3 regions of the Arthrobacter sp. Y3221087 genome follow, and region 2 is predicted to be linked to each of the others. Evidence: riboswitches for the same ligand, from Rfam matches in the RefSeq annotation. Region 2 holds a riboswitch; each other region holds the start of a gene.

Region 1 (9,698 bases), 440 kb from region 2:
CCGCCGCTACCGCCGGATACGTGCAGTACTACCCGGTCTACAAAGCTGGCCACGTAAATCTCCTCAGTGCTGTTTTCGCGGCGCCGAAAGCGCCATCACGATTGTAATGCGGTTAAAAGAACAGTGGAGCGGGCCATCAGGCCCGCTCCACCGCTTTAATGCTGGTTGTTACTCTGCAGCTGCAGCAGCAACGATGTTGACGACGCGGCGACCGCGGCGGGTACCGAATTCAACGGCGCCCGGGGTCAGTGCGAACAGGGTGTCGTCGCCGCCACGGCCCACGCCGGCGCCCGGGTGGAAGTGGGTGCCGCGCTGGCGGACGATGATCTCGCCGGCGGAAACAACCTGGCCGCCGAAGCGCTTTACGCCGAGGTACTGAGCGTTGGAATCACGACCGTTGCGAGTGGAGCTCGCGCCCTTTTTATGTGCCATTTGAAATGCCTGCCTCTAAGTTCTGGGGATCTGCTAAAAACCTGAACAGTAACGAAGGTTACTGGATACCAGTGATCTTGACCTTGGTCAGTTCCTGGCGGTGACCCTGGCGCTTCTTGTAACCGGTCTTGTTCTTGAACTTCTGGATCACAATCTTCGGACCACGGAGGTCGTTCAGGATCTCAGCCGTAACAGTTACCTTGGCCAGGTCAGCAGCGGCAGAGGTGACCTTGTCACCGTCAACCAGGAGCAGTGCGGGCAGCTGAATGGTGCTGCCAGCCCCACCGGCGACGCGGTTCAGGGTAACGAAGTCTCCGACGGAAACCTTCTCTTGGCGGCCGCCTGCGCGGACAATCGCGTACACCACTTGGGAACTCACTTCTCTCGACGTTTCTAACTAAATTTGCGTGCGGAACCGGCTCTAACAGGCTGGCTTCTCGCTGTGCCTCAACGCCGTGGGGTCATAACCCAAGTGTTGGCGTAAGCACCGAAGAACTAGACTACGCTAATTTTGTCTTCGGCCGCAAATGAGGCTGGCTCCTGCGCGCCGGCTGTGATAGGAACCACAGGCCGGCCGGACGGCGGGGCCGCGCACCAACCATGGTACCGGCGGGACGGGCGCCACAGGCTCAGGCGTGCAGCCGCGGCGCGTCGAAAAAGTCCACTTCCAGGCGGCAGGACTGCTTGAAGGCCGTGACCATGGCTGCCCGCTCGGCGTCCGAGCCGCTCCGCCCGGCCGCATCCACAATGGCAATGGCCTTCCGGGTCGCTTCGGCGAAGTCCTCGTCAGCGTACGTCCGGAGCCACTCCGCGTAGGGGTGGCCTGCCGGTTCGCCCGCGGCGAGGAACTGGGCGTGGAGGGTCCTGCCCACCTCTGCATACAGCCAGAAGCACGGCAGGACAGCCGCGGCAAGCACCGCATAACTGCCCGACGCCGAGGCCGCCATGAGGTGGTCGACGTAGGACTTTGTTACGGAGCCAAGTTCGGCCTGGACGGGACGCGAGCTGAGCCAGGACCGGTGCAGCTCGGACTCAACCTCCAGGCACTGCTGCGCGGATCCGGCCCAGAACAGCTGCTCCGCCTCCGTGGGGGCCAGGGCGCTTGCCCGTGCCAGCACGCGGGAGTAGCCGTTCAGGTAGATGGCATCCTGGGCCAGGTAATAGGCAAACTCCTTTTCCGGCAGGCTGCCCGAGACCAGGCCGCGGATGAAGTCCAGGCTGTAGATGGCGTCCAGGTCCGCTTCAGCTTCAGTCCGGAGCAGGGCTTCGAATGACCCCGGCTGCGGAACGGCCCGCAGGTGGTGGAAGTGGTGCACGGGCCCGTTGCCGGCCCCTACCTCAAGCCGGGCGGAGTCCGCGAGCGCCCCCGCCAGCCAGGGCTTCACTTCCCGCAGCGACGCCTCCCAGTCCCCCCGCCGCGCCTGCACCGTGGCCATTGCAGAGGACAGCGAGCACCCCGTTCCGTGGCTGTTCCTGGTGGCCACCCGCTCCCCCGGTACCTCGATGACCTCCGCCCGCAGCAGGCCGGTGGTGTTCACCAGTGCGTCCGGGCATTGCGCATCTGGCAGGTGGCCGCCCTTCACCAGCACGGTTGCTCCGGTGGCATCGGCCAGCTTCCGCCCTTGCTCCAGGGCCCCGGCCCAGGAATCCCGGGGTTCTTCGCCCACGAGCATGGCAAGTTCGGCCAGGTTCGGGGTGATGAGGTGGGCCAGCGGCAGCAGATCGCGGAGCGCCGCCTCGGCGGATTCCTGAAGCAACCGGTCACCGCTGGTGGCCACCATTACCGGGTCGAGGACCACGACGGCGGGACGCACCTTCTCCAGCCAGGTCCGGACTGTGGCGATTACTCCGGCGTCGCCCAGCATGCCGATTTTGACGGCATCGATGCTGATGTCGTCACTGATGGCATCCAGCTGGCAGGCGAGGAATGACGCGGGCGGCAGGTGGACGGCAGCCACGCCGCGGGTGTTCTGCGCGGTGAGGGCGGCGATGGCAGCCATGCCGTAGCCGCCGTGCGCCGCAATGCTTTTCAGGTCCGCCTGGATGCCGGCGCCGCCGGACGGGTCCGAACCGGCAATGGACAGGACGCGCGGCACGTCCCGGCGCAGCGCTGGCTGGCCGGGCGCGGCCTGGACGGTTGCATCCGGGACGGCGCCGGGCTGGGAAGTTTCCGCGGGCATAAAGAGGGTCGAAGACAAAGGACATCCCTTCGCCGGTACTAGCCGGACAGGTTCAACGGGTCTGGATCTCAGCCGGCCCTTCGCGCGGCACCCCGTGTCGGTTACCCAGCCTAGCCGCTGACCTGGGAGCCGGGAAAAGTGACAGCCACCGCACGCAGGAAGTCCCCGCCTTATGGGCCGTTCCCCCCGGAATACGGAGGGGAACGGCCCATAAGGCGGGGACTTCCCGGGTCACACAGTGGCCCTGCCTGGGCTTAGAGCTCAGAGGCAGGAACCCCGACGCCCAGGATGATGGGCGCCTCGGCGGGCTTGGGCGCGCCTTCCTTGCGTTCCTGTGAGGCCGATCCGGTTTCCGGGGCCTTGGCAGCATGGCTGTGTCCGGCGCTGGGTGCCGGAACGTTCTCGTGCTGCTGCACGCTGGTTTCGTTGGCTGCACCCTGGGCGCGGCTGGCGCTGCGGTTGCGCCGCGGCCGGCGCTGGCGGGACTGGTCCACCGTGTGGTCAGACCAGTCCTTCTCCGCTTCTGCAGGAACCGGCTGCTCCGCCTCGCCAGGGCTGGCCTCGGGTTGCCTGGCTTCCGGTTCTTCCGCGGGGGTTTCGGCGGCAGGCGCCGTTTCGCCCAGGTGGGCGAAGGCTTCCGCGAGCCTGTCCAGGGTGAGGGCAGGGCGGGGCGGCTGCTCTTCCGCGTGCTCCACGAAGGGCAGGGCAACCTTCTCGCCGCCGAAGGTCAGGACAGCCGCAGGCCGTGGCGGGGTACCGGCGTCGTGCTTCTCTTCCACGGCAGGCGCCGCGGGCTGGGCCGACTGGGCCTGCCTCGCCGCCGCGACCTCGTCGTCATGCAGGTGCGCCGCATGCGCAGCCGCCGCGATGTTGGCAAGGGCCAGCCTGGTGGCTTCAGCCTTGGCGTGGCGCTCGGCGTCGGCCGGGTCCGGGTGGACGGTGTGGACATGCACAGCGGGCGCCGGCGCAACATCGGGCTGCTGGCCGCCGCGTCCGCGCCGCCGCTTGCGGTCCGGGCGTCCCCCGGGCTGGCTGCTGTCGGTCCGCTGGCCCTCGTTCCGGTGGCTTTCGGCACGGGCGTCAGGCCGGCTGTCGGTGCGCTGCACGTGGTGCTCGGCAGCAACGATGTTGGCGCGGCGGTGCTCCACGGGGTCGTCGTGGGTGACGACGCCGCGTCCGGCGCAGGCCTCGCACTGCTCGCCAAAGACCTCCAGGAGCCCGGTGCCCATGCGCTTCCGGGTCATCTGGACCAGGCCCAGGGACGTGACTTCGGCAACCTGGTGCTTGGTGCGGTCGCGGCCCAGGCATTCCACCAGGCGGCGCAAGACCAGGTCCCGGTTCGATTCCAGGACCATGTCGATGAAGTCGATGACGATGATGCCGCCGATGTCCCGGAGGCGGAGCTGGCGCACCACTTCCTCGGCTGCTTCGAGGTTGTTCTTGGTGACGGTTTCCTCAAGGTTGCCGCCGCTGCCCGTGAACTTGCCCGTATTGACGTCCACCACGGTCATGGCTTCGGTGCGGTCGATCACCAGGGAACCGCCGGACGGCAGGAAGACCTTCCGTTCCAGGGCCTTGTGGATTTGCTCGTCGATTCGCCAGGCGGCGAAGATGTCCTGGTCCTTGATCCACTTCTCAAGGCGGCCCACCAGGTCCGGGGCAACGTAGGTGACGTAGGCCTCGATGGTGTCCCAAGCCTCTTCACCGGACACAATCAGCTTGGAGAAGTCCTCGTTGAAGACGTCGCGCACAACCTTGATGGTGAGGTCCGGTTCGCCGTACAGCAGTTCGGGAGCCAGGACCTTGGTAGAGGTGGACTGGCTTTCGATGCCTTCCCACTGGGCGCGGAGCCGGTTGATGTCGTGCGTCAGCTCTTCCTCGGACGCCCCTTCGGCCGCGGTGCGCACAATGACGCCGGCCTGCTCCGGGAGGCGGTCCTTGAGGATGCGCTTAAGCCGGTTGCGTTCGACGTCGGGCAGCTTGCGTGAGATGCCAGTCATGGACCCGCCGGGAACGTACACAAGGTAACGGCCGGGCAGCGAGATCTGGCTGGTCAGGCGTGCGCCCTTGTGGCCGACCGGGTCCTTGGTGACCTGGACCAGGACGGTGTCGCCTGACTTAAGGGCGTTTTCGATGCGGCGCTGCTTGCCTTCGAGGTTGACGGCCTCCCAGTTGACCTCGCCGGCATACAGGACGGCGTTGCGACCGCGCCCGATGTCAACGAATGCTGCCTCCATGGAGGGCAGCACGTTCTGGACCTTGCCCAGGTAGACGTTGCCGATCAGCGAGTCCTGCTGGGTCTTGGAGACGAAGTGCTCGGCGAGGACACCGTCCTCGAGGACCGCGATCTGGATTCTGTCGTCGCGCTGGCGGACGATCATCTGGCGGTCCACGGATTCCCTGCGCGCCAGGAACTCGGCCTCGGTGATCACCGTGCGGCGGCGGCCGGTATCGCGGGACTCACGCCGGCGCTGCTTCTTCGCTTCCAGCCGGGTGGAACCCTTGACGCTGGTCACGCGGTTACTGGCGGCCTGCTCGGTCACCGCGCGCGGGGCGCGGACACGGGTGACGGTGTTGGGGGGATCGTCATCCCCGCCGCCGGTCAGTTCGAGGTCCTGGTCACCGCGGCGCCGCCGGCGCCGCCGGCGGGATGTGACGCCCTCTTCCAGGAGCGCGGACGCTTCGTCGCCCTCCGCTTCGGCGTCGTCGCCGGCTTCGCCGTCAGTGGCAGCCTCCGCGTCACGATCTTCGAGGCGGCTGCGGCTGCGGCGGCCTCGGCTGCGGCGCCTGCGGCGGCCGGCGGAATCGTCGGCGTCTCCGTCCTCGGCGTCGTCCTCTTCCACATCCTCCGGGACGGCCGGAGCCGGGCGCACCACAGTGCTCAGGTCCGGGGCCTGGAACAGTACGGAAGTGGGGGAAGCCGGTTCCAGGAACAGAGAGGCAAAGGGGCTGGCAGCTTCCTTCGCAGGCTCCTCCGTTTCGGCGGGTTCCCCTGCAGCGGCGTGTTGCGGCGCATCGCCTGCAGCGGCCGCGTCCGACGGCGCCTGGCCGGCGTCCTGGGCTGCGGGTGCCTCTTCCGGCGCTGCCTCAGGTGATTGCTCCTCGGCAGACGCTGCGGCGGAGGCACCGGTTTCTACCGCCTCGCCGGCAGTTGCCGGCTCCCGTTGCGCCGGAGCAGCTTCCGCCGGGGCAGCTTCCGCAGCGGGCGCTGCTGCAGCTTCGGCTGCCGGGGCAGCGGCCTTCCGGGTGGCAACCCGACGGCGGCGGACGGGTTTCTCTGCTGCTTCCGCTTCCGAAGCAGCAGGCGCGCCCTCCACCGTGTCAGTCCCAGCAGCTGCAGTCTCTGCGGCTGCAGTCTCTGCGGCATCCCCGGCGAAGGCCGGGAGGGGCTCCGCCGCGTCAACCTTTTTACGGGCGCGGGTGCGGCGGGCCGGCGCCTTGGTTTCCTCGGCCGCAGCCTCAACGTTCTCCGCGGTGGCGGCGTCGGCCGGAACGGTGCCTTCGCCGGCGGTACCGGCGTCGTCGGTTTTCGGCGCCGCCTTGCGGCGGGTCCGCTTGGGTGCGACGGGGGCCTCCGTGGCCGCCGCATCGCCGTTAACGGCCAGGTCTTGCTCGTTTTCCATATGCAGCTACACTCCTGCCCCTGACGTACCGCCACATCCGGCACCCACTGGGGCACATATTGTCAAAACCCGCAGGCGTTGACAGAAGTCAAGTGGATACTCCCAGGTTCGCACCGGCATTGGGGTGCGGCAGCCCGTGGGAGCCGGGGGATGTCCTGAAACCCGTTGTTCTACATGCCACAACCAGGTGCCGTCCAATGGAGTCGCGGGAGTGCCGTCAGCCTTCGAAGCCTGCCCTGCTCATCATTGGCGGTCTTGAGAACAGTCCACCGGACCGGAGTCCGAATGTGGATCGGCTTCCAGCCAGGTTCATTCTCTCACATCCGGACTAAATCACGGCGGAGGCGGAGGCTGCTGCCCTATTTCCTGGGAATGGCTTCCAGCCCGCGGCGTTACAATCGGGCAAGGAGCACCGGACGAAAAGGACGCCATACCAATGCCCAGCATCTCCCCCGCCAGCGGCACCGAAGCCGCGGACCGGACCACCGGCCCGGACAGCAGTTCCGCAGCCGTGCCCTTCATGGCCCGCAACCGGCCTTTCGGCTGGCTGCTGGTGATCACCGGCGCCGTCGGCTGGCTGGCCTCGGGAACGCTGGTCCTGGAAAAGCTTGCCGTGCTCCAGGACCCGAACCACACCACAGTATGCGACGTCAATCCCTGGATTTCCTGCGGGGATGTGATGAAGACCTGGCAGAGCTCCCTGTTCGGCTTCCCCAACATGTTTATCGGGATCGTGGCGTTCGCCGTCATCATCACCGTGGGCATGGCACTGCTGTCCGGCGCCACCTTTGCCCGCTGGTTCTGGGTGGGCCTGCAGACGGGCGTCACGCTCGGATTCGCCTTCGTGGTGTGGCTGTGGTCGCAGGCCCTCTACGACATCCACATCCTGTGTCCCTTCTGCATGATCGTGTGGGCCGCCATGATCCCCCTCTTCATCTGGGTGACCATCCGGAACATCAGCGCCGGCATCATCCCCATCCGCACCGGCGCTGCGCGCCTGGTGGCTGATTCCGGCTGGATCATCGTGGCCCTGCTCTACGTGGCCGTGGCCGCCAGCATCTTCTTCGCGTTCATCCAGGTGTTCGCCGGGACGTCAGGTTTCTAGCCGCAACGACAGCAAAGGGAAGGCCGGTGTTCTAATGAACACCGGCCTTTCCTTTGCTTCGTTCAGGTCCTTTAGAACCAGATCTTGATCTCGCGCTCGGCTGAATCGGTGGAGTCGGAGCCGTGCACCAGGTTCTGCTGGACCTTCAGGCCCCAGTCCCGGCCGAAGTCGCCGCGGATGGTGCCCGGGGCCGCCGTCGTGGGATCGGTAGTGCCGGCCAGCGAGCGGAAGCCTTCGATGACGCGGTGGCCCTCGAAGACGGCCGCCACCACGGGCCCGCTGAGCATGAATTCAACCAGCGGCTCGTAGAACGGCTTGCCAACGTGCTCCTCGTAGTGCTGCTCGAGCAGTTCGCGGGTGGCATCCACCTTCTTCAATTCAGCAAGGGTGTATCCCTTGGCTTCGACGCGGGCCAGGATGGCACCGGTGAGGTTACGGGCGACGCCGTCGGGCTTGATCAGGACGAGGGTGCGCTCAGTGGTCACAACTGCTCCAATGCGTTGGTGGGGTTTCGGGACAAGTCTACGGGGACCCGCTGGCAGGGTCCGGTCGGTTCAGTCCGGTTCAGGGGGTCTGCGGCTGGCCGGGCCCGGCGGCCTGGTCCGGGTGGGCTGCTTCCCACTCGGCCTGCTCGCGCTCCCGCTGGGCGGCTTCGCGGTCCAGCCGGATGCCGGTCCTGATTCCGTACCACCAGGCAAGTGCGAACAAGGCCCCCACGAGGAACATGGCGGGCTCGAAGATACCGGTCAGGACCAGCACGATCTGCAGGATCCAGCCGAGGCCGATACCCCAGGGCTTTGACAGGACTGCGCACGCCAGGACCATGACCACGCTCAGGCCGATGCCGACGCCCAGGATCAGCGCCGGCGGAAACTCGCCGCGTCGCAGGCCGAATACTGCCAGGGTGGCGAAGAACATCACGAATGCTTCCAGGAGCAGCACCGTGGAGGCGAACATGACCTTGGTGGAGCGGCGCTTCTTGGGCATGCCGGGATGCCACTCCCGCTGTGCCTTGGTGAGCCGGGCCATCCTTACGCCTCCGTCTTTCCGAGCAGGATGCGGGCTTCCGCCACCAGCGTGATGGAGCCGGTCACCAGGACGCCGCCGGAGAGGTCGTCATTGGCTTCGGCCCGCTCCACCGCCCATTCAAGGGCGTCGTCCAGCTTCTCGGCGATGTGCACGTTGTCCTCGCCGAAGCCGAGGTCAACGGCCAGTTCGGCGAGTTCGGCGGCCGGAACGGCGCGCGGAGAGTTCGACTGCGTGAAGCAGTATTCCTCGGCAACGCCACCCAGGGATTCCTTGAGCTGGCGCAGGATCTCCTCGGCGTCCTTTTCCTTGAGCACGCCCACCACGGGAACCAGGCGGGTGAACGTGAAGGCCTCCTGGAGTGCGGCGGATGACGCCTTGATGCCGTCCGGGTTGTGGGCGGCGTCCACAATGATGGTGGGCGCAGTGCGCACCACTTCCAGCCGGCCGGGGGACGTCACCGCGGCGAAGCCCTCCTGCAGCACCTCGAAGTTGAGTTCCTTTTCCCCGCCGAAGAATGCCTCCAGCGCGGCCACCGCCACGGCAGCGTTCTGGGCCTGGTGGGCGCCGTGCAGGGGCACCAGCAGGTCCGGGTACCGGCCGGCGATGCCCTGGATGGTGACCATCTGGCCGCCGACCGCCACGCTCCGGGACTCCACGCCGAACTCCACGCCCTCGAAGCGGAACGGCACGCCCACGTCCTTGGCTTTCTCGAGGAGCACCTGCGCGGCGTCCAGCGGCTGCGCTGCGCTCACCAGGTAGCCGCCCGGCTTGATGATTCCGGCTTTCTCCAGTGCGATGTCGCCGGGGGTGTCCCCCAGCAGGTCGGTGTGGTCCAGCGAAATCGGGGTGACGACCGAGACCTGGCCGTCACCTACGTTCGTGGCGTCGGTGATGCCGCCCAGGCCCACCTCGATGATGGCCACGTTGACCGGCTGGTCCGCGAAGACAGCGAAGCCCAGGATGGTAAGGCACTCGAAGTACGTGAGGCGCGGCTGCCCCTCCGCTTCCAGTTCGGCGTCCACGATCTGCAGGTAGGGGCGGATCTCGTCCCAGATCCGGACGAACGTCTCGTCAGGGACCGGATGCCCGTCAATGCTGATGCGCTCGGTGACCTTGGACAGGTGCGGGCTGGTGTAGCGGCCCGTGCTCAGCCCGTGTGCGCGGAGCACGGCTTCGATCATGCGGGAGGTGGAGGTCTTGCCGTTGGTGCCCGTCACGTGGATGATCGGGTACGCCTTGTTGGGTTCGCCCAGCACCTCCATGGCCCGGAAGAGCGGAGCCAGCCGGGGTTCCATCTTGTTTTCCGGTGCCCGGCCGAGCAGTTCGGCG
Region 2 (9,698 bases):
GTTTCCTGCCGCCGTTGTGGCCTGCCGGTGTTGAAGGGCGGATCCACATAAATCAGTGTGAAGGCGCCGTCCGGCAGCGTGGGGAGGTACTCCGCGTTGTCCGCGTGCACCACCAGGCTGCCGCCGTCCGGCGCCCAAACAGTGTCAGTCATCGGGGCAGTTAGCCCTCGGTGCCAGGCTGTGCGCCCTTGTCAGTGCCGGCAACCACTTCGCCGTTGCGGCGGCGGGTGCGGGTACGGGTGCGGCGGGCACGCGTGGGCTGCTCGCCGTCGTTCTGTCCAGCTTCGCCGGCGGGCGCGGAGGCTGCCGCCGGGCCTGACGTACGACGCCGGCGCTCACCGGAGCGGCCGGCGGGCTCGCCGCCACGGCCATCTTCGCGGCTGCCGGAATCCTGGCGTCCGCGCCCGGCACGGTCACGGCCGTCCCCGCGGCCGCCGCCGCGGCTGTTCTTCTTCCCGGTTTCGCCCAGGTCCTCCAGGACCTCGGCGTCCACACCGGCAAGGGTGCGCTTGTCGCGCGGGAGCCGGCCCTTGGTGCCTTCGGGAATGTCCAGATCGGTGTAAAGGTGGGGCGAGGACGAGTACGTCTCCACCGGCTCGGGCACGCTCAGCCCCAGGGCCTTGTTGATCAGTCCCCAGCGCGGCATGTCGTCCCAGTCCACGAAGGTGACCGCGGTACCTTTGTTGCCGGCGCGGCCGGTGCGGCCCACCCGGTGCAGGTAGATCTTTTCGTCTTCGACGCACTGGTAATTGATGACGTGGGTGACGTCTTCGACGTCGATGCCGCGGGCCGCGACGTCGGTGGCCACCAGGACATCCACCTTGTTGTTGCGGAAGGCGCGCAGTGCCTGTTCGCGGGCGCCCTGGCCCAGGTCGCCGTGGATGGCGGCGGCGGCGAAGCCGCGGTCCACCAGTTCCTCTGCCACCTTGGCGGCGGTGCGCTTGGTCTTGGTGAAGATGATGGTGCGTCCGCGGCCTCTGGCCTGCAGAATGCGGGCCACCACTTCGGTCTTGTCCATGCTGTGAGCGCGGTAGATCAGCTGGCGGATATCGCGCTTGGTCAGCCCCTCGTCGTCGGGATCGGCGGCGCGGATGTGGGTGGGCTGTGTCATGTATCGCCGGGCCATGGCGATGACCGGGCCGGGCATGGTGGCGGAGAACAGCAGCGTCTGCCGGACGGCCGGGGTGGCGGCGATGAGGGTCTCGACATCGGGCAGGAACCCGAGGTCCAGCATCTCGTCGGCCTCGTCCAGGACCACGATCTTGACGTTCTTCAAGCTCAGGTGCTTCTGCTTGTACAGGTCGATCAGGCGCCCGGGGGTGCCCACCACAACCTCCACGCCCTGCTTCAGCGCTTCCACCTGCGGCTCGTAGGCACGGCCGCCGTAGATAGTGGCGATGCGGGCGTTGCGCTTGCGGGATGCGGTCTGCAGGTCGTTGGCCACCTGGACTGCCAGTTCGCGGGTGGGGACAATCACCAGTGCCTGCGGTGCACCCGGGACCGCCAGCTTGGCGTAGCCGGGGTCGTCCTGGCCGATGACGCGCTGCAGGGCGGGGATGCCGAAACCGAGGGTCTTGCCGGTGCCGGTCTTGGCTTGGCCAATGATGTCGTGCCCGGACAGTGCCACCGGCAGGGTCATGGCCTGGATGGGGAAGGGGTGGGTGATCCCGGCGTCGGCCAGCGATTCGACGATGTCCTCACGGACGTTGTAGTCGGAGAAGGACTTCTCCGCGATTTCGTGCGGCTTCTCGTCCGAGATGATGGTCTCTTCCGGCTCAATCACCTCGGTGCCGGTCTCGTCCGTCAGAAGCTGGTGGGTATGCAATTCACTCACAGGGAGTTTCCTTATTCATTTGGGCATTGGCGCTGCCTGCTCGACGGGCCGGCCGCAAGGCCGGTCCGGAGCACGCTCGGGCGCACAAGCATTTCCAGTGGAAGCCGATCGCGGGCTATCTAATGCTGGCACTGGTGACCAGCGGGCAAATCTCAAGATCGCGTAGGGGCGGGCTTGTTGGTTTCAAATCAAGGAAATCAACGACCGGGCATCCATTTCTACTTCTCCAGTCTAGCCGTACAGGGCCGCAATCCCGGCTTTTGCACCCTTCGGGGCGGGAAGCCGGCCCGCAACGGGCGTCAGCCGACCAGTTCGAAGTGGACCTCGCGGGTGGCAATATCGGAGGAAAGCAGGCGGACGCGGACCTTGGTGCCGGACTCCAGGTCGCCGGCGCAGCGGGCTGTTACAGCAGGTTCGGCGATCTGGATGATGCCGGAACCGCCGTTGCCGTTACCGTTCTTCCCGTTTCCGTTCTTCCCATTCCCATTGCGGGGGCTGCCGCCGTTGCCGTTGTCCTTTTGGGGCTTCGAGCCGGAGATGACGATGGCATCAAACTCCTGGCCGACATGGTTGACCAGCAGCGCGGCCTCCACGGTATCCAGCGCCATCCGCTCCATCCGGGACGCCAGCTGGTCCGAGCCGGCCATGATCTCGGGAAGCGACGGCAGGGCCTGCCGCGCCCAGCCAGGAACGTTGCCGCCGTTACTGAGAGCCTCGCAGATCACCAGCACAAAGCGGTCCACCAGCCGGCGCAGGGGAGCGGTGGTGTGCGCGTAGGCCGCACCGATGGCGGCCTGCACAGCAGCCTCCGGTACGATGCCGTCAAAAGCGGTGTATGAGGCTCCGCGGAACAGCATCCCCGCCGAGTGCATGATTGCCAGCTGCCGCGGTTCGGTGGGGTCCAGGCTGCGCAGGTACTCGCCGTAGCCGACCTCGCCGTCCCACGGTTTCCCCAGCACCTCCGTCTGGAGTTTGAAGTGGTTCAGGGAGCGTTCGTCCGGCGCGGGCATGGTCCGCAGGATGCCCACCTTGCCGTCCAGCATGAGCTGCGCGGCAGCCATGCCCGTCATGAGCGAAATCTGGGCGTTCCAGTCCTCCACGGGCAGCTGCGGCGCGGCGGCGATGCGGTAACCGCCGTCGGGGAGCTGGACGATCTCCTGCTCCGGCATGTTCAGGCTGGCGCCGTCACGGGCGCGTTCCAGCTCCACGCGCTTGAGGCCAACCTCTTTCAGCAGCTGCAGGACCGGGGATGCGGTGCCGGCGTCCAGTTGGGCCTGCGCGCCCTTGTAGCTCAGCTTGGCGCGGCTGCGCATCCGTGCCCGTCTGACTGTGGCAGAGGTGACTTCGGCATTGCCGTCCAGGCGGAAGTCCCAGACGAAGGCCGGACACTCCTGGCCAGGCAGCAGGCTCCCCGCCCCTTCGCTGATGACCTCCGGATGCAGCGGAATTCGGCCGTCGGGGGCGTAGAAGGTCTGCCCGCGGCGCCGCGTTTCCTGGTCCAGCGGTCCGCCCGGCTTCACGAAGGCCGGAACGTCGGCGATGGCGTACAGCACGTGGTAGCCGCCGCCGTCGGCCTCTATGAAGAGCGCCTGGTCCAGGTCCGTGGACGAGGCCGGATCGATGGTGATGAATTCGACCCCGGTCAGGTCGTGGGACGGAAGCTCCAGCGCGGCCACGGCCGCTTCGGCGTCCCGGACCGCGTGCTCCGGGTATGGCCCGGGCAGCTCCAGCTCGGTCCGCAGCGCGCCCAGGGCCTCTTCCAGCGCGTTGTTGTGCTCATGGACGTTGGGAGCCAGCCGATGGTGTGACACGAAAATCAGCCTAGCCCGAAGACCGCCGAATATGCAGGCCATTGGCGGGATAGAAGGCAGGGCCGTGTTGCCCGCCGGCAGGTCAGGACGCGGCAGCGTCCAAAACGGCCAGGAGTGAGGCCGCCGCCGCGGCGGGATCCGCCGCTTCGGTGATGGCCCGCACCACCACAATCCTCCGGGCCCCCGCTTCCACCACCTCGCTGATATTGGAGTGGTCGATGCCGCCGATGGCGAACCACGGCACCTCGTTGCCGGTTTTGGCCGCGGCTGCTGCAGCGTATTTCACCAGCTCCGGTCCCACGGCGGCCCGGCCCGGTTTGGTGGGGGTGGCCCAGACCGGCCCGACGCAGAAATAGTCCAACCCGGCAGGCCCTGCGGCGGCAACGAGTGCGGCATCCACCTGTTCCGGGGTGTGGCTGGAGAGTCCAATGGCGGCGTTGCCGTTCAGCAGGGTGCGTGCCGCGGGCAGGGGGAGGTCCTTTTGCCCGATGTGGAACACCGGCGCGCCGGACAACACCGCGACGTCGGCGCGGTCATTCACTGCCCACAGCCGGCCATGGCGCTGCGCAGCCTCCCTGAGGACGGCCAGCAGTTCCAGCTCCTCGGCAGCCTCGATGGTCTTGTCGCGGAGCTGGATAATGTCCACTCCGCCGGCGAAGGCGGCATCCACGAAATCCCTGAAGTCACCGCGGTCAGCGCGGGCGTCAGTACACAGATAGAGGCGGGCAGACTTGAGCCCTGCGGTTCCCTCGGCGGTGGTGAAGGCATCGGTTGCGGAGGCGCCGGCAGCGGCAGCGGAGTGGGACACATTCATGGCTGCAAGCCTAGTTCCTCTACACTTGCCTCGTACTGCGGGAGCCTGCGGCAGCTGTCATAAAGCGCCGGGCTGAGAGGGCGTCAGAGCCGACCGCTTGACCTGATCCGGGTAATTCCGGCGTAGGGAAGGAGACACATGGGCACCCCCAACACAGCACCCCCGCAGCCCCCCAACGGCACCATCAGGGCCGACGTCGCAGTCATCGGCGGCGGAGTGGTGGGCCACGCAATCGCCTGGGAAGCACAGCGCTCAGGCCGCAGCGTCGCGCTGATCGACGACGCCCCCGGCTCCGGCGCCAGCTGGGCGGCAGCCGGGATGCTCGCACCGGTGAGCGAGCTGCACTACCAGGAAGAGGATCTCCTGGACCTGATGCTGGCCTCTTCCGCCCGGTGGCCCGGCTTCATCGCGGACCTGTCCTGTGCATCCGGGGAGAAAACCGGGTACCTGACGACGCCCACCCTCGCCGTAGGTGCCGACGCCGCCGACCGCCGGGCTTTGATGGACCTGCGCGCGGTCCAGCAGGCCAATGGCCTGGCTGTTGAGCCGTTGACCGTCCGCGAGGCGCGGCGGCGGGAACCTTTGCTCAGCCCCGCCATCGCGTGTGCCCTCGACACCCCCGCGGACCACCAGGTGGATCCCCGGCTCCTGGTGTCCTGCCTTCGCAACGCCCTCGCCGGGGAAGCCGCCGGCCGCGGCCCCGCAGTTGCGGGCGCAGTGGAAGGCTACGCGGTGCCGGACAGGGCCTTGGGCCTGCTGTGGGCGGATGACACTGTTGCGGGAGCCCGGCTCGCCGGCGGCGGCACAGTGCTGGCCGGAGAAACCGTGGTGGCCAATGGACTGGATGCCGCTGCGCTGATGGACTTGCCCGCGGGCCTGCTCCTGCCGCTGCGGCCGGTCTACGGGGACATCCTCCGCCTCGCCGTACCGCAGCACCTCCGGCCGCTGGTGACGGCCACCGTCCGCGGCCTGGTCCGCGGCGTGCCGGTGTACATCGTCCCCCGGGAGGACGGAACGGTGGTGATCGGAGCCACCCAGCGTGAGGATGCCCTCGCCGGGGCCGGTGCCGTACCCCCGCAAGCCCTCCGGTCCGCTGCCGGAACGGTGTCCGCAGGCGGCGTCTATCAGCTACTCCGGGACGCGCAGGTCCTGGTCCCGGCCGTGGCCGAGCTGGAATTGCTTGAATGTACGGCGCGGGCCCGGCCGGCGACCCCGGACAACGCCCCGCTGCTGGGCAGGGTGCCCGCCGCTCCGGGCTCCAACCCGGGCGGGCACATCGCCGGCCTGATCATGGCCACCGGATTCTTCCGGCACGGCGTCCTCCTGTCACCCGCAGCCGGCGCCATCTGCCGGGACCTGATGGACGGCACCGCGGACCCCCGCTGGGAAACGTTCAACCCTGGCCGCTTCTCCGGCCGCCAAACCTCCGCTGCAAGCGTCAACATCAAGGAGACAGCATGAACATCACCCTGAACGGAAACCACCATACGGTGGCTGAGGGGGCCTCCATCACCACCCTCATCAGCGAGGTCACCGGCCGTACCGTGGGGGCTGACGGCCAGGCCAAGGACGGGAACAGGCTGGGTGTCGCCGTGGCGCACAACGCGCAGGTGGTTCCCCGGAGCCAATGGTTCGCCACGGCGCTCGCCGACGGTGACGACGTCGAGCTTGTCACGGCAGTGCAGGGAGGCTGACACCATGACCGAATCCGATACCCTGACCACCACGGTTGTGCCCAACCTGGACGATGCCCTGGTTATTGACGGGGTGCCCCTGGCGTCCCGGCTCATCATGGGGACCGGGGGCGCCCCGAGCCTCGACGGGCTTGGCGCAGCACTCCTGGCCTCCGGCACGTCCCTGACCACCGTGGCAATGCGGCGCTACTCCACCGCGGAGACGGGCTCGCTGTTCCAGCTCCTGGTGGACCACGGCATCCGGGTACTGCCGAACACCGCCGGCTGCTTCACCGCCCGGGACGCCGTCCTCACTGCCGAACTCGCCCGCGAGGCGCTGGAAACGGATTGGGTGAAGCTCGAGGTCATTGCCGACGAGCACACCCTCCTTCCCGACGCCGTCGAGCTGGTGGAGGCCACCGAACAGCTGGTGGACCGCGGCTTCAAGGTGTTTGCGTACACCAATGATGACCCGGTCCTGGCGCTGCGGCTGGAGAACCTCGGCGCCACCGCCGTGATGCCGCTGGGAGCGCCCATCGGCACGGGACTGGGAATCCTGAACCCGCACAACATCGAGCTGATCGTCTCCCGCGCCTCCGTCCCGGTGGTCTTGGACGCCGGGATCGGTACGGCCTCCGACGCCGCCCTGGCCATGGAGCTCGGTTGCGACGCCGTGCTGCTGGCTACGGCGGTCACGCGGGCGCAGAATCCGGCCCTGATGGGGGAGGCATTCAAACACGCCGTCATCGCCGGTAGGCTGGCGAAAGCGGCGGGCCGCATTCCCCGCCGCGAACACGCGCTGGCATCGTCGGCAATGGAAGGCCGGGCCGAGTTCCTCTAGGCCGGGACCGTGCCGGCTGATGCCCCTCAAGCAAGGAGCAGCAGTGGCCGGCAAAGATGCCCTTCCCCAGGAACAGATCCACCAGGCCCTCGCAGGGCTGCCCGACTGGCGATACCACGATGGCGGGCTGGTGACCGCCTTCAAGACGCCGACGGCGGCTGCCGCACTCGAGCTGATTGCCGCCGTCGGACGCATTGCTGAGGAACAGAACCACCACCCGGACCTGGACTGGCGCTACAACCGCGTCTTCATCCGCTACACCTCGCATGACGCAGGAGGGCAGGTGACCGGACGGGACCTCACCGCTGCGGCAGGAGCCAGCGAGGCGGCGGCCGCCGTGGGGGCGAAGGCGGAACCGTCGCGCTACCCCGGAAGCTAGTCGCCAAGCCGCTTAAGCGAGCGTGGCCGCCGCCCCGGAGGGCGGCGGCCACGCGTGTTTGCAGGATAGTTCCCGGTCCTAGCGGCGAAGGATGGCAGTGAGCCGCTGCGTGTCCTGACGGGCGCGGCTGCGGCCCAGGTAGAGGACCGCGGCCACGGCGGCGGCAACTCCAAGGACGACGGGCAGGACCCACGGGAGCCACGTCAGGCCCGGCCGGTAGCCAAAGCCTGCCATCATCAGGATGATCCAGGTCAAGACCCCGGCAACGACGGCAACGCCTGCGGGCAGGCCGGCGCCATACTTGGCGTGCCGCCTGTCATTCGCCCAGACGATGAAGCCTGCGGCAACCGCTGCCAGCACAACGATGGTCAGGGAAAGCATGGATCTCCTAGGGACGTCCGCGGTGCCGGCTAGAACTGGCCGAACCCTACGCGGCGGACCTCTTCGGCGCCGATTTCCACATAGCCGAGGGCATTGCCGGGAACAATGATCAGGCGTCCCTTGTCGTCGGTCAGCCGCAGTTCGCTGCCGGCATTGATGGCTTCGCCCACAACCTTGGCCACCGTCTCGGCGTCCTGGGTCGATTCGAGCACAATCTCGCGGCCAACGTTCTGAACGCCGATCTTAATTTCCACAGGGGCCTCCCAGCCAGTCAAAGTTCATGGATGATGTCTTATTTGTAGTCTAGGACTCTTTGGGGAAGCGAGAGATTCCGCGCCAAGCTAAACGGTAGATGAGGTCGCTGGCCACATCGAGGTCCAGGTTGCCGTCCGTTTCAAGCCAGTAGCGGGCGCTGACCTGGGCCATTCCTGCCAGCCCCCGGCCCAGGAGTTCGGCTTCGAGATGGGGGAGCTTGGTGTCCTCGGCAATGACGCGTGCGATCGCGTCCGCGAAGGTCCGGTTGAATGTTTCCAGCCTGGAACTGACATCCGGATCGTTGATCAGGTCCGATTCGAAGACCAGCCGGTGGGCCTGGTCGTCATTGGCGATGAAGCGGAAGTAGGCCCGCATCACGGCCTGCACGCGTTCCTTGTTGTCCGTGGTGGAGTTCAGGGCACCCAGCATGAGCTCGGTCAGGGAGGCCAAGTGGCTTTCCAGCAGTGCCAGGTACAGGTCCCGCTTTGAAGGAAAGTGCTGGTACAGGACGGGTTTGCTGACGTGGGCCGTCTCGGCGATCTCGTCCATGGCGGCTCCGTGGTAGCCGTTGGCCACGAAGACTTCCTGCGCTGCGGAAAGGAGTTGGGCGCGGCGCTCGTCGCGCGGCAGCCGGGCGGAGCGCTGGCCTGCCGGACGCGGGGTCGCCTGCGGTTCGGCGGCGGGCGGGCGGTCAGCCCGTGCTTCAGGGACCACGGTTGTCCTTCTTTCCATTGCGGTTAGCTCCACTTTACTGCGGGGTAATATGACCCGGCGGTATCCCGGGGCATACATTGAAGTATGGCTTCGACTTTCACCGCAAATGTTTCCTCTGTTTCCCTGGATCCCCTGGTGGAACCGGCTGGTGAACTGACCCCTGCCGAGGTGGAGCGCTATTCGCGGCACCTCATCATTCCCGAGATCGGGACCATTGGGCAGCGGCGGCTCAAGAACGCGAAAGTCCTGGTGATCGGTGCCGGCGGGCTGGGATCACCTGCGCTGCTTTACCTGGCGGCGGCCGGCGTGGGAACCATCGGGATCATTGACGACGACGCCGTTGACCTCAGCAACCTGCAACGCCAGGTCATCCATGGGGTGGCCGACGTCGGCAGGCCCAAGATCGAATCGGCCAGGGACGCCATCGCCGCGCTCAACCCGCTGGTGGACGTCCGCCTCCACGATGTCCGCCTGGACGCCTCCAACGCCCTGGAACTGTTCGCCGGCTACGACCTGATCCTTGACGGGGCGGATAACTTTGCCACCCGTTACCTTGTTAACGATGCCGCAGCCATCCTGGGCAAGCCCTACGTCTGGGGCTCCATCTTCCGGTTCGACGGCCAGGTCAGCGTGTTCTGGGAAAAGCACGGACCCACCTACCGCGATCTCTACCCCGAAGCGCCGCCCGCGGGCTCTGTTCCCTCCTGCGGCGAGGGTGGAGTCTTCGGCATGCTGTGCGCGGCCGTGGGGTCGCTGATGGTGACGGAGGCAGTCAAGCTGATCACCGGCGTCGGACGTTCCCTCCTGGGCCGTGTGGCGCTGTTCGACGCCCTGGGCGGCAGCTGGCGGGAAATCCGGGTATCGAAGGATCCCGCGGCGGAACCCATCACGGAGCTGACGGACTATGAGGCCTTCTGCGGCATCACCCCAGCGGCGCCGTCGGACACCGAACACACTGTGACCGCAACGCAGCTGGCCACCATGCTGGCGTCCCGG
Region 3 (9,698 bases), 360 kb from region 2:
ATGGTCCGTATCCTGGCGCTGGTGCTGATTGGCTCCGGCGCTGGCCGGATACGGCTGCGGCCCAGCCTGCGTATGTCCGAAAAGGACTTACTTGGCGGCGCTGAAGTCGCGCTTTTCCTTGATCTTTGCAGCCTTACCGCGCAGTGCACGCATGTAGTAAAGCTTGGCGCGGCGGACGTCGCCCTTGGTGACAACCTCGATCTTTTCGATGATCGGGGAGTGTACCGGGAAGGTACGCTCAACGCCGACACCGAAGGAGACCTTGCGGACCGTGAAGGTCTCGCGGACGCCGTCACCCTGGCGGCCCAGGACGAAGCCCTGGAATACCTGGACGCGGGAGTTCTTGCCTTCGATGATGTTCACGTGAACCTTGAGGGTGTCACCCGCGCGGAATTCGGGAACATCGGTGCGCAGCGAAGCTGCATCTACGGAATCGAGAATATGCATGATTGCACTCCTGGTGAACGCCACAGGTCATTCACTTTGGGTCACGGCAGCAGAGCCTGGCGCAGATAGCGCCGGAAATGCTGTCGAAAGCTAAGTAGTCCGGCCACCCCAATTGTTGACGGGGCCGGTTGTCAGGCTGTTGGCTTCGCTCCCCCTGTGGCAGGCGCTGGCCCAGCAGACACAAGGACTAATTTTGCCACAGCAGCGCCGTTACAGCCAATCCGCATCCTCGCCCGACAGACGGTACGGCACCGTCAGTCGCGTGCTTCGTCCGCCGCCCCTGCGCGGCGGACAAGCTTCCCGTCGACGACGTCGTACCCCAGGTCCTGCAGTTCGGTGCGGTCGGCACGCGGCAGCTTGCCGGCGTCGAACCCTTCGAGGAGGTCCGGGCGGCGCTGGGCCGTCCGGCGAAACTGTTCGTGCCGCCGCCACTGGGCAATCCTGCCGTGGTTGCCGCTCAGCAGCACCGGAGGCACTTCACGCTCCCGCCAGACGGAGGGCTTTGTGTAGACGGGGTACTCCAGCAGACCGTCCGAATGGGACTCCTCCACCAGCGATTCGGGGTTGCCCACGACGCCGGGAAGCAGCCGGCCGATGGCCTCGACCATCGCCAGGACAGCCACCTCCCCGCCGTTCAGGACATAGTCTCCAAGGCTGACGGGCCGGACATCGAAGTGCTCACGGGACCAGTCAATGACGCGTTCGTCGATGCCCTCGTACCGCCCGCACGCGAAGGCCAGGTGATCTTCTTCGGCCAGTTCGTAGGCAAGCGCCTGTGTGAAACGCTCCCCCGCCGGCGACGGGACGATCAGGACCGGCTTGCCGGCCCCTTCCGGACGGTCTCCGGCGATGGACGCAAGGGCCTGTGCCCAAGGCTCGGGCTTCATCACCATGCCGGCGCCGCCGCCGTAGGGAGTGTCATCCACCGTCCGGTGCCTGTCGGTGGTGAAAGTTCGCAGGTCATGGACCCGAAGATCCAGCAGGCCGTCCTGCCGGGCCTTTCCGATCAGCGAGAGTTCCAGCGGTGCCAGGTACTCCGGGAAAATGGTGACGACGTCGATCCGCATCTACGCCTTGCCTTCCTCACCGGGTGAGGCGGCGGCATCTTCGGAATTCAGTTCGAAGAGGCCGTCCGGCGGGGTGAGGAGGATGTATCCCTCCGCAATGTTCACTTCCGGGACGATCTGTTCCACGAACGGAACCAGGATTTCCCCGCCTTCCGGGGTGGTGACCATCAGCAGGTCCTGGGCGGGAGCGGTGTTCAGGGCGGCGACTTTGCCCACCACCTGGTCTCCTACGCGGGCTTCGAGGCCCACGAGTTCATGCTCGTACCAGCCTTCGTCGTCGTCCTCGTCCAGGTCCGCGGTTTCTATGAAGAGCTTGGCACCGCGCAGCGTCTCTGCGTGGTTACGGTCGGCCACCTCTTCGAATGCCAGGAGGAGAATGTCCTTGTTCCAGCGTGCGCTGGTCACCGTCAGCGGGCCGGAGGAAGCCGGCTCAACCACGAATTCGGTGCCGGGGACAAAGCGGTCCTCAGGAGCGTCTGTCAGGACCTGGACCGTGACTTCCCCGCGGATGCCGTGGGGTTTGCCGATGCGGGCCACCTGAAGCTGCATGTCTTCCTCTGTTCGGGTCGGTAAAGCGGGTGTTCTGGAAAAGACTCCGGCCCCTCCACCTGCAGGTGGAGGGGCCGGAGCAAAAACTGGTGTTGCCGTGCGCTCAGCGGCGGCGGTCGGTGTCGACGACGTCGACCCTTACCTGTTCGCCGCCGGCCAGTGCTGCGACGACGGTGCGCAGTGCGCGTGCCGTGCGGCCCTGGCGGCCGATCACCCGTCCGAGGTCATCCTGATGAACACGCACCTCGAGGGTGTCCCCGCGGCGGTTGCTCTTCGAGCTGACCTTGACGTCGTCCGGGGAATCAACGATCCCGCGGACCAGGTGCTCCAGCGCGTCTGCCAGCAATTTACTCAGCCTCGGTGGTCTCTGCTTCGGCTTCGGCCGGGGCCTCGGCGGCGTCCGACTTGGATGCCTTCTTGGTGATGGCTTCCGGGATGATCACGGAACCCTTTTCCGGGGCAACGAAGGCTTCCTTCTCAGACTTGGTCTTGAGGGTGCCTTCCTGGCCCGGCAGGCCCTTGAACTTCTGCCAGTCACCGGTGATCTTCAGGATCGCGGCAACCTGCTCGGACGGCTGGGCGCCGACGGACAGCCAGTACTGGGCACGCTCGGAGTTGACCTCGATGTACGAGGGCTCTTCGGTGGGGTGGTACTTGCCGATTTCCTCGATGGCGCGGCCGTCACGCTTGGTGCGTGAGTCCGCGACGACGATGCGGTAGTACGGGGCGCGCATCTTGCCGAGGCGCTTAAGGCGAATCTTTACGGCCACTTTTGTGGTCACTCCTGTTTCAGAAAAAGGGGGTGAGCCCGGTTTTCTGCACCCGTGGGGCGGGCCGTACTTGCGGGTTCGAAGGACAGGATCCGGACGCGGAGAGAGGGGCCACGCAGATCGAGTACCTGTTTATTGTGCCAGATGAGCGCCGCGATTTCGACTTGGCGCGGCGCGGGCCGCGGAAGGGGGTTGCAGGAAGGACGCCCCAGGACGGGCCGCGCCAACGGTTATGCGGACCAGACGTACAGTCCCGTCCGTTCTGAATCGTCGACGCCGCCGGCAAGTTCGGCCAGCTGCTGGACATACGCACGGGCCTGGTCAGCGCCGAACGGCATGTCCTCCTGTGCCGCCCACTGCTCGGCGACGTCGTCCAGGACGTTGCCTTCGCCTTCGGTTTCGTAGGTCAGCAGGTCGGCCAGCGCCCGGACCATGGCCGGGGGCACGGCAAGAAGGGAATCGCTGGTGACATCGACCATGGTCAGCTCGTAGTCTGCTCCCCCGGCGTGTACGGCCGTACCGGCCAGGTCCCCGAGCTGTTCCACCTCGTAGTCGGTGATGTCCGGGATGCGGACCCCCTGGCCGGCGGGGGCTCCCCCGCCTTCGTCCAAAAGACCGGCGCGCTTGAGCGCTGCATCATGGGTGGCGACAAAGATCTCGGTGAAGCCCATTGGGGTAACCTTCCGTCGAAAATGCGGCGGACGGGGCGGTCACCCGCACCGGCCTTTCGGTTTCAGCCTAGTACGGGGGCACCGGCGTCAGCGTACTGCCACCCGGATGTTGTTGCGCCACGGGTCCTCGAACCGCAGCTCGGCCCCGGTGTGGCGGGACGGAACCCCGGCGACTTTCAGGCGGTCAGCCAGCGCGCCGACGTCGTCACCGTTGGGCACTTCGATGAGCACCTCACCCAGGCCCAGCGTGTCCTTCCGGGGCCCGGCGCCCCGGCTGTTCCAGACGTTCATGGCCATGTGGTGGTGGTACCGGCCTGCAGAGACAAAGAGGGCCTGCCCGTGCCACCCCGCGGTCTTCTCGAAGCCGAGGATGCCAACGTAGAAGTTGCGGGCGGACTGCACGTCGCCCACCTGGAGGTGGACGTGGCCGACGCCGGCCGCGGTGGAGTGCTGCGCTTCCAGGGATTCCTCCGTGAGGTGCTGCTCGAGGTAACGCTGCGGCGGCAGTGCCAGGCTGTCCATCACCACGTCCGTCCCGTTCCAGGACCAGTTGCTGCGCGGCCGGTCCCAGTACAGCTCAATGCCGTTGCCTTCCGGGTCATTGAAATAGAAGGCCTCGCTGACGAGGTGGTCGGCGCTGCCGGTGAACGAATGCGGGTCGAAGCGGGCGGCGGTGGCGATGGTTGCAGCAAGGGAGGCCTGGTCCTCGAACAACAGCGCGGTATGGAAGAGGCCGGCCTCCCCCCTGCCCGGAAGGTTCAGTCCGGGAGCGGGTGCCAGGTGGACAAGCGGCTTCTGGCGGCGGCCGAGGTAGAGGCCGCCGTCCTGCTCGGCGACGACGTCGAGGCCGAGGGCGCGCTGGTAGTAGTCGGTCATGACCTTCATGTCACCGACCTTGAGCATCACGGTGCCCATGGTGAGGTCGGCGGGAAGAAGATCCTGGCTGGTGGCTTCTGCGGTCATTGAGTGCTCCCTGTGCTGGGGCCGAACTGAGGGAACGGCCTGTCACAGTTAAAATTACTTGAACCTTCAATTTATTCCAAGTACTTTTCTATGGTCCGCGGGTGATGATGCGGCCTCCCAGCACCACGTGGGAAAGATCCCGGACAGCTTCCGGCCGGGTGCGCGGATCCTCCCGGCAGAGAACGACGTCGGCACGCGCCCCCTCAGCCACGCCGTCGGCTCCGAGCCACTCCCGCGCCGCCCAGCAGGCAGCGTCCAGCGCAGCCGCCATGGGCAGGCCTGCCTGGTGCAGGGCAAGGATCTCGTCGGCGATCCTGCCGTGCCTGATGACGCTGCCGGCGTCGGTACCTGCGTAAATCCTCACGCCGGCGTCGTAAGCCTCACCCACCCGCTCCAGGCGCCGCTCCCACAGGGCCATCATGTGCGCCGCGTAGCGCGGGAATTTGTGCTGTGCCTGCGCAGCAATGTCGGGGAACGTGGCGATGTTGACCAGGGTAGGGACGATGGGCACGCCCTGTTCCGCAAAACGGGGAAGGTGCCGCGGCAGGAGCCCGGTGGCGTGCTCGATGCAGTCAATGCCCGCATCCAGCATCTGGTCAAGGGTGTCTTCGGCGAAGCAGTGCGCAGTAACGCGGGCGCCCTCGTCATGGGCGGCCCGGACGGCGTCACGGACGACGCCGGCCGGAAACGAGGGTGCCAGGTCGCCGGCTCCGCGGTCGATCCAGTCCCCGACGAGCTTGACCCAGCCGTCGCCGTCGCGGGCCTGTTTGCGCACGGCCTCCACCAGGTCCTCCGGTTCCACCTCGTCCGCGAAGCCGCGGAGGTACCGGCGTGTGCGGGCCACATGGCGTCCGGCCCGGATCAGCACCGGGAAGTCCCGGCCGCCCTGCATCCACCGGGTGTCGGCCGGTGAGCCGGCATCACGCACCAGCAGCGTTCCGGCAGCCAGGTCCGCCCGGGCCTGGCCCGCCGCGGCGTCGGAATCCACCGGACCCTCCGGCCCCAGCCCGATATGGCAGTGGGCATCCACCAGGCCGGGCAGCACCCACCCGTCCAGCACCCGGTCCGGAGCCTGCTGCGGGCGGATAAACGTCAGCACCCCGTCCACGGACCACAGGCCCCGGTGTTCGCTGGCCGGCCCGGTCAGCACAGGGCCGCTGAATTCTATGATTTCCGGCATCGGACTCCCTTTTCGCCGCCAGTCATGCTAGCACCGGCAGTCGTGGCAAGGATCTGCGAAGCGGCTGTGGTAGCTTCGTTCCTGACCACACGGGGGCCCCTGCAGGGGCTGAGATCGGGCTGAGGCAGCCTGCGACCGTCGAACCTGTCCGGGTAATGCCGGCGAAGGAAGTGAGTATTCCTTGAGTACACCAAATGAACAGCGGAGCCCTGCCCAAAACCAGTCCGGGAGCGCACTGCCGGACGGAAAGCCAGGGGCACCTGCCACCCGGTCACTGGCATCGCATGCGCTGGCCTTCATCGAAGATGGCGAATCCGGCATCCGGGTCCCGGTGACGGAAATCTCCCTGGAACCGTCCCCCAATGGAGAGGCGAACCCGCCCTTCCGCACCTACCGGACCGCCGGACCGGGCAGTGATCCGGTAATGGGGCTGCCGCCTTTCCGGGCAGCATGGATCGCGGAGAGGGGAGACACCGAGGCGTACAGCGGCAGGGGCAGGAACCTGCTCGACGACGGCCGCTCGGCTGTCCGCCGCGGCGCCGCGTCAGCCGAGTGGAAGGGCGCGCAGCCGGTGCCCCGCCGCGCCGTCGTGGGACGGACCGTGACCCAGATGCACTATGCCAGGCAGGGCATCATCACCCCTGAGATGCGCTTCGTGGCCCTGCGCGAAAACTGCGACGTGGAGCTGGTCCGCAGCGAGCTGGCGGCGGGCCGCGCCATCATCCCCAGCAACATCAACCACCCCGAGTCGGAGCCGATGATCATCGGCAAGGCATTCCTGGTGAAGATTAACGCCAACATCGGCAACTCCGCTGTCACCAGTTCCATCGCGGAAGAGGTGGACAAGCTGCAGTGGGCCACGCAGTGGGGCGCGGACACCGTGATGGACCTCTCCACCGGCGATGACATCCACACCACGCGGGAATGGATCATCCGGAACTCCCCCGTGCCGATCGGTACCGTGCCCATCTACCAGGCGCTGGAGAAGGTCAATGGCGAAGCCCACAAGCTGACCTGGGAGATCTTCCGCGACACCGTCATTGAGCAGTGCGAGCAGGGCGTGGACTACATGACGGTGCACGCCGGCGTCCTCCTGCGCTACGTGCCGCTGACAGCAAACCGGGTCACGGGCATCGTGTCGCGCGGCGGCTCCATCATGGCCGGCTGGTGCCTGGCCCACCACCAGGAGAATTTCCTCTACACGCACTTCGACGAGCTGTGTGAAATCTTCGCCAAATACGACGTCGCGTTTTCCCTTGGGGACGGGCTGCGGCCGGGCGCCACGGCGGACGCGAACGACGCCGCCCAGTTCGCGGAGCTGGACACGCTCGCGGAACTCACCCTGCGGGCCTGGGAATACGACGTCCAGGTGATGGTGGAAGGTCCCGGGCACATCCCCTTCCACCTGGTCCGTGAAAACGTGGAGCGCCAGCAGGAGCTGTGCAAGGGTGCGCCCTTCTACACCCTGGGTCCCCTGGTTACCGACGTGGCACCCGGCTACGACCACATCACCTCAGCCATCGGCGCTACGGAAATCGCCCGCTACGGCACGGCGATGCTCTGCTACGTGACACCGAAGGAACACCTCGGCCTGCCCAACAAGGACGACGTCAAGACGGGGGTCATCACCTACAAAATCGCAGCGCACGCTGCGGACCTGGCCAAGGGCCACCCCGGCGCGCACGAACGCGATGACGCCCTGTCCAAGGCACGCTTTGAATTCCGCTGGCGCGACCAGTTCGCCCTGTCACTGGATCCGGTGACCGCCGAGGCCTTCCATGACGAGACGCTGCCAGCGGAGCCGGCCAAGACGGCCCATTTCTGCTCCATGTGCGGGCCCAAGTTCTGCTCCATGCGGATCAGCCAGGATATCCGGGACGAATACGGAACCGCGGAAGCACAGGCGGCCCTTGCCGACCGGGCCACGGGGATGCGGGAGAAGAGCCAGGAATTCCTGGCATCGGGCGGCAAGGTCTACCTGCCGGAACCGCGGCTGCCCGAGACGGTTTCCACGTAGAAGCCTTCCCCTTCGTCCGGCTGGCAATTGGGGGCCGGCCGGACGGAGGGGAAGCCCGGGCGGTCCGTCAGGACGCGCGGGCGGACCGGGCCCTGCTGATGTCGCTGATAAAGGACCGGACGGCCCGGTCGCCGTCGGGGGAATCATGCGGCCGGTGCCCGCCGGCAGCGGTGCGGTGCACGGCTCCGGTTTCGCGGAGGTAGCCGGCAATTTCCTCATACAGGGGTTCCCATCCGCCGGTCAGGACCAGGGTGGGGACCCCGGGAACAATGTGCAGCGGCGCCTCCCAGGAGGGCGCCTGCAGCCGCAGTCGCCGGGCGGACCGCTTCTCCTCCGCGGTGGCCGGTTCCTGCAGGTCGGTGGCATAGACCCGCCGCACGAACTCGCGCTGGAAGTCTTCGTCGCTGAGCTGGTGCCGGACCTCGAACAAGGGCTGCATGAGGCCGATGTGGGCCGCCGTGGCCGGCAGTTCCGCCGTCAGCGACAGGCATGCCGGTTCCACGAGGGTCAGCGAATAGACGAGATCGGGCCGTTCCACGGCAGCCATCATGGCCGCGATGGCACCCTGGGCGTGGGCCACGACGTGGCCGCCGGCGGCGCCGCGCCCATCATCAGCGAGCGACCGCAACACGATGGCGGTATCCGCGGCGAACGAGGACTCCACCGGTTCGGCGACCGGATCGAAACCGTGGCGGCGCAGGAACAGAGCGTCGTAGGACAGTGCCATGCCATGCTGGCGCGGCCATGCTGCGGCACCGTAACTTCCGGCGCCGTGCACGAACACTACCCTCTGCTTGAACATGTCCCAACCCTATTCCACGGCACAGACTTCCCCGGGAACCGCCCCAGCGACCAGCATTCGGCGCCCGGCAGGGCGTTGCGGGAGTATCCCCTGCTGGTCAGCCCGGCGGAAGCCCCTACTTGCCGAGGAACTTGTCGAAGCCCTTGGGCAGGTTCAACTGGGACGGGTCGAAGTCGCCGGACTGCTGGCCGAAGGCAGCGCCGGTCGGGAGCGCCTTGGCGGCGTTAGCCCGGCGTGCCTCGGCTTCCTTCCGCTCCTGGGCGGCCTTGGCCGGATTGCCGGACTTTGCCTTCTTCTTCGGCGCGCTCTTGGCGTTCTTCCGCGCCCCGCCGCCGGCGCCGGGAAGACCAGGCATGCCCGGCATCCCCGGCATGCCACCCTGGGCCATCTTCTTCATCATCTTCTGGGCCTGGGCAAAGCGCTCCAGCAGGCCGTTGACCTCGGAAACGTGGACACCGGAACCGCGGGCGATACGGGCGCGGCGCGAGCCGTTGATGATCTTGGGGGCCAGGCGCTCGTGCGGTGTCATGGAGCGGACGATCGCTTCCACGCGGTCGATCTCGCGCTCGTCGAACTGCTCCAGCTGCTGGCGGATGTTCTGGGCACCCGGCATCATCATGAGCATTTTCTTCATCGATCCCATGTTGCGGATCTGCTGCATCTGGGCGAGGAAGTCCTCCAGGGTGAAGTCTTCCTGGTCGGCGAATTTCTTCGCCATCCGGGCAGCTTCTTCCTTGTCCCAGGACTTCTCGGCCTGCTCGATGAGCGTGAGGACATCGCCCATGTCCAGGATGCGCGAGGCCATCCGGTCCGGATGGAACAGCTCGAAGTCGTCCAGTCCTTCACCCGTGGAGGCGAACATGACCGGCTTGCCGGTGACCGACGCGACGGAAAGCGCGGCACCGCCGCGGGCGTCGCCGTCGAGCTTGGACAGGACGATGCCGGTGAAGTTCACGCCCTCGTCGAAGGCGAGCGCCGTGTTCACCGCGTCCTGGCCGATCATGGAGTCGATGACGAACAGCACTTCGTTCGGCACGATGGCGCGGCGGATCTGGCGCGCCTGCTCCATCATGTCGGCGTCGACGCCGAGCCGGCCGGCGGTGTCGACGATGACGACGTCGTGCAGCTTCTGGCGGGCTTCCTCGACGCCGGCGCGGGCCACTTCCACGGGATCGCCCGCGGGCCGGTCGAGTTCGGTGGAGGTGGCACCCGGGTGCGGAGCGAAGACGGGT

What was found. A riboswitch is a leader RNA that binds a small molecule or an ion and turns the genes downstream of it on or off. The one in region 2 is predicted to bind thiamine pyrophosphate.
Region 1: linked by a shared signal. The riboswitch ahead of thiD (bifunctional hydroxymethylpyrimidine kinase/phosphomethylpyrimidine kinase) and the one ahead of thiO (glycine oxidase ThiO) in region 2 are both predicted to bind thiamine pyrophosphate.
Region 3: linked by a shared signal. The riboswitch ahead of thiC (phosphomethylpyrimidine synthase ThiC) and the one ahead of thiO (glycine oxidase ThiO) in region 2 are both predicted to bind thiamine pyrophosphate.

The regions. Positions count from the first base shown of each region.
Region 1 covers NZ_JBNHFE010000001.1:1,607,017-1,616,714, reverse strand. The annotation lists gene obgE (GTPase ObgE) at 1-53, opposite strand, end outside; gene rpmA (50S ribosomal protein L27) at 169-432, opposite strand; gene rplU (50S ribosomal protein L21) at 491-799, opposite strand; gene thiD (bifunctional hydroxymethylpyrimidine kinase/phosphomethylpyrimidine kinase) at 1,062-2,612, opposite strand; TPP riboswitch at 2,620-2,717, opposite strand; gene AC5RUO_RS07655 (Rne/Rng family ribonuclease) at 2,867-6,235, opposite strand; gene AC5RUO_RS07650 (vitamin K epoxide reductase family protein) at 6,672-7,340, shown strand; gene ndk (nucleoside-diphosphate kinase) at 7,412-7,825, opposite strand; gene AC5RUO_RS07640 (DUF4233 domain-containing protein) at 7,905-8,369, opposite strand; gene AC5RUO_RS07635 (bifunctional folylpolyglutamate synthase/dihydrofolate synthase) at 8,372-9,698, opposite strand, start outside.
Region 2 covers NZ_JBNHFE010000001.1:1,164,957-1,174,654, forward strand. The annotation lists gene AC5RUO_RS05575 (DNA-methyltransferase) at 1-152, opposite strand, end outside; gene AC5RUO_RS05580 (DEAD/DEAH box helicase) at 161-1,834, opposite strand; gene AC5RUO_RS05585 (RNB domain-containing ribonuclease) at 2,134-3,645, opposite strand; gene thiE (thiamine phosphate synthase) at 3,728-4,459, opposite strand; TPP riboswitch at 4,487-4,605, shown strand; gene thiO (glycine oxidase ThiO) at 4,598-5,920, shown strand; gene thiS (sulfur carrier protein ThiS) at 5,917-6,153, shown strand; gene AC5RUO_RS05605 (thiazole synthase) at 6,158-6,973, shown strand; gene AC5RUO_RS05610 (4a-hydroxytetrahydrobiopterin dehydratase) at 7,017-7,352, shown strand; gene AC5RUO_RS05615 (hypothetical protein) at 7,431-7,733, opposite strand; gene AC5RUO_RS05620 (DUF3107 domain-containing protein) at 7,763-7,987, opposite strand; gene AC5RUO_RS05625 (TetR/AcrR family transcriptional regulator) at 8,037-8,702, opposite strand; gene moeB (molybdopterin-synthase adenylyltransferase MoeB) at 8,787-9,698, shown strand, end outside.
Region 3 covers NZ_JBNHFE010000001.1:1,525,047-1,534,744, reverse strand. The annotation lists gene lepB (signal peptidase I) at 1-2, opposite strand, end outside; gene rplS (50S ribosomal protein L19) at 88-447, opposite strand; gene trmD (tRNA (guanosine(37)-N1)-methyltransferase TrmD) at 702-1,514, opposite strand; gene rimM (ribosome maturation factor RimM) at 1,515-2,063, opposite strand; gene AC5RUO_RS07245 (RNA-binding protein) at 2,167-2,409, opposite strand; gene rpsP (30S ribosomal protein S16) at 2,411-2,833, opposite strand; gene AC5RUO_RS07235 (hypothetical protein) at 3,064-3,504, opposite strand; gene AC5RUO_RS07230 (VOC family protein) at 3,592-4,467, opposite strand; gene AC5RUO_RS07225 (amidohydrolase family protein) at 4,556-5,647, opposite strand; TPP riboswitch at 5,727-5,834, shown strand; gene thiC (phosphomethylpyrimidine synthase ThiC) at 5,829-7,664, shown strand; gene AC5RUO_RS07215 (alpha/beta hydrolase) at 7,732-8,466, opposite strand; gene ffh (signal recognition particle protein) at 8,582-9,698, opposite strand, start outside.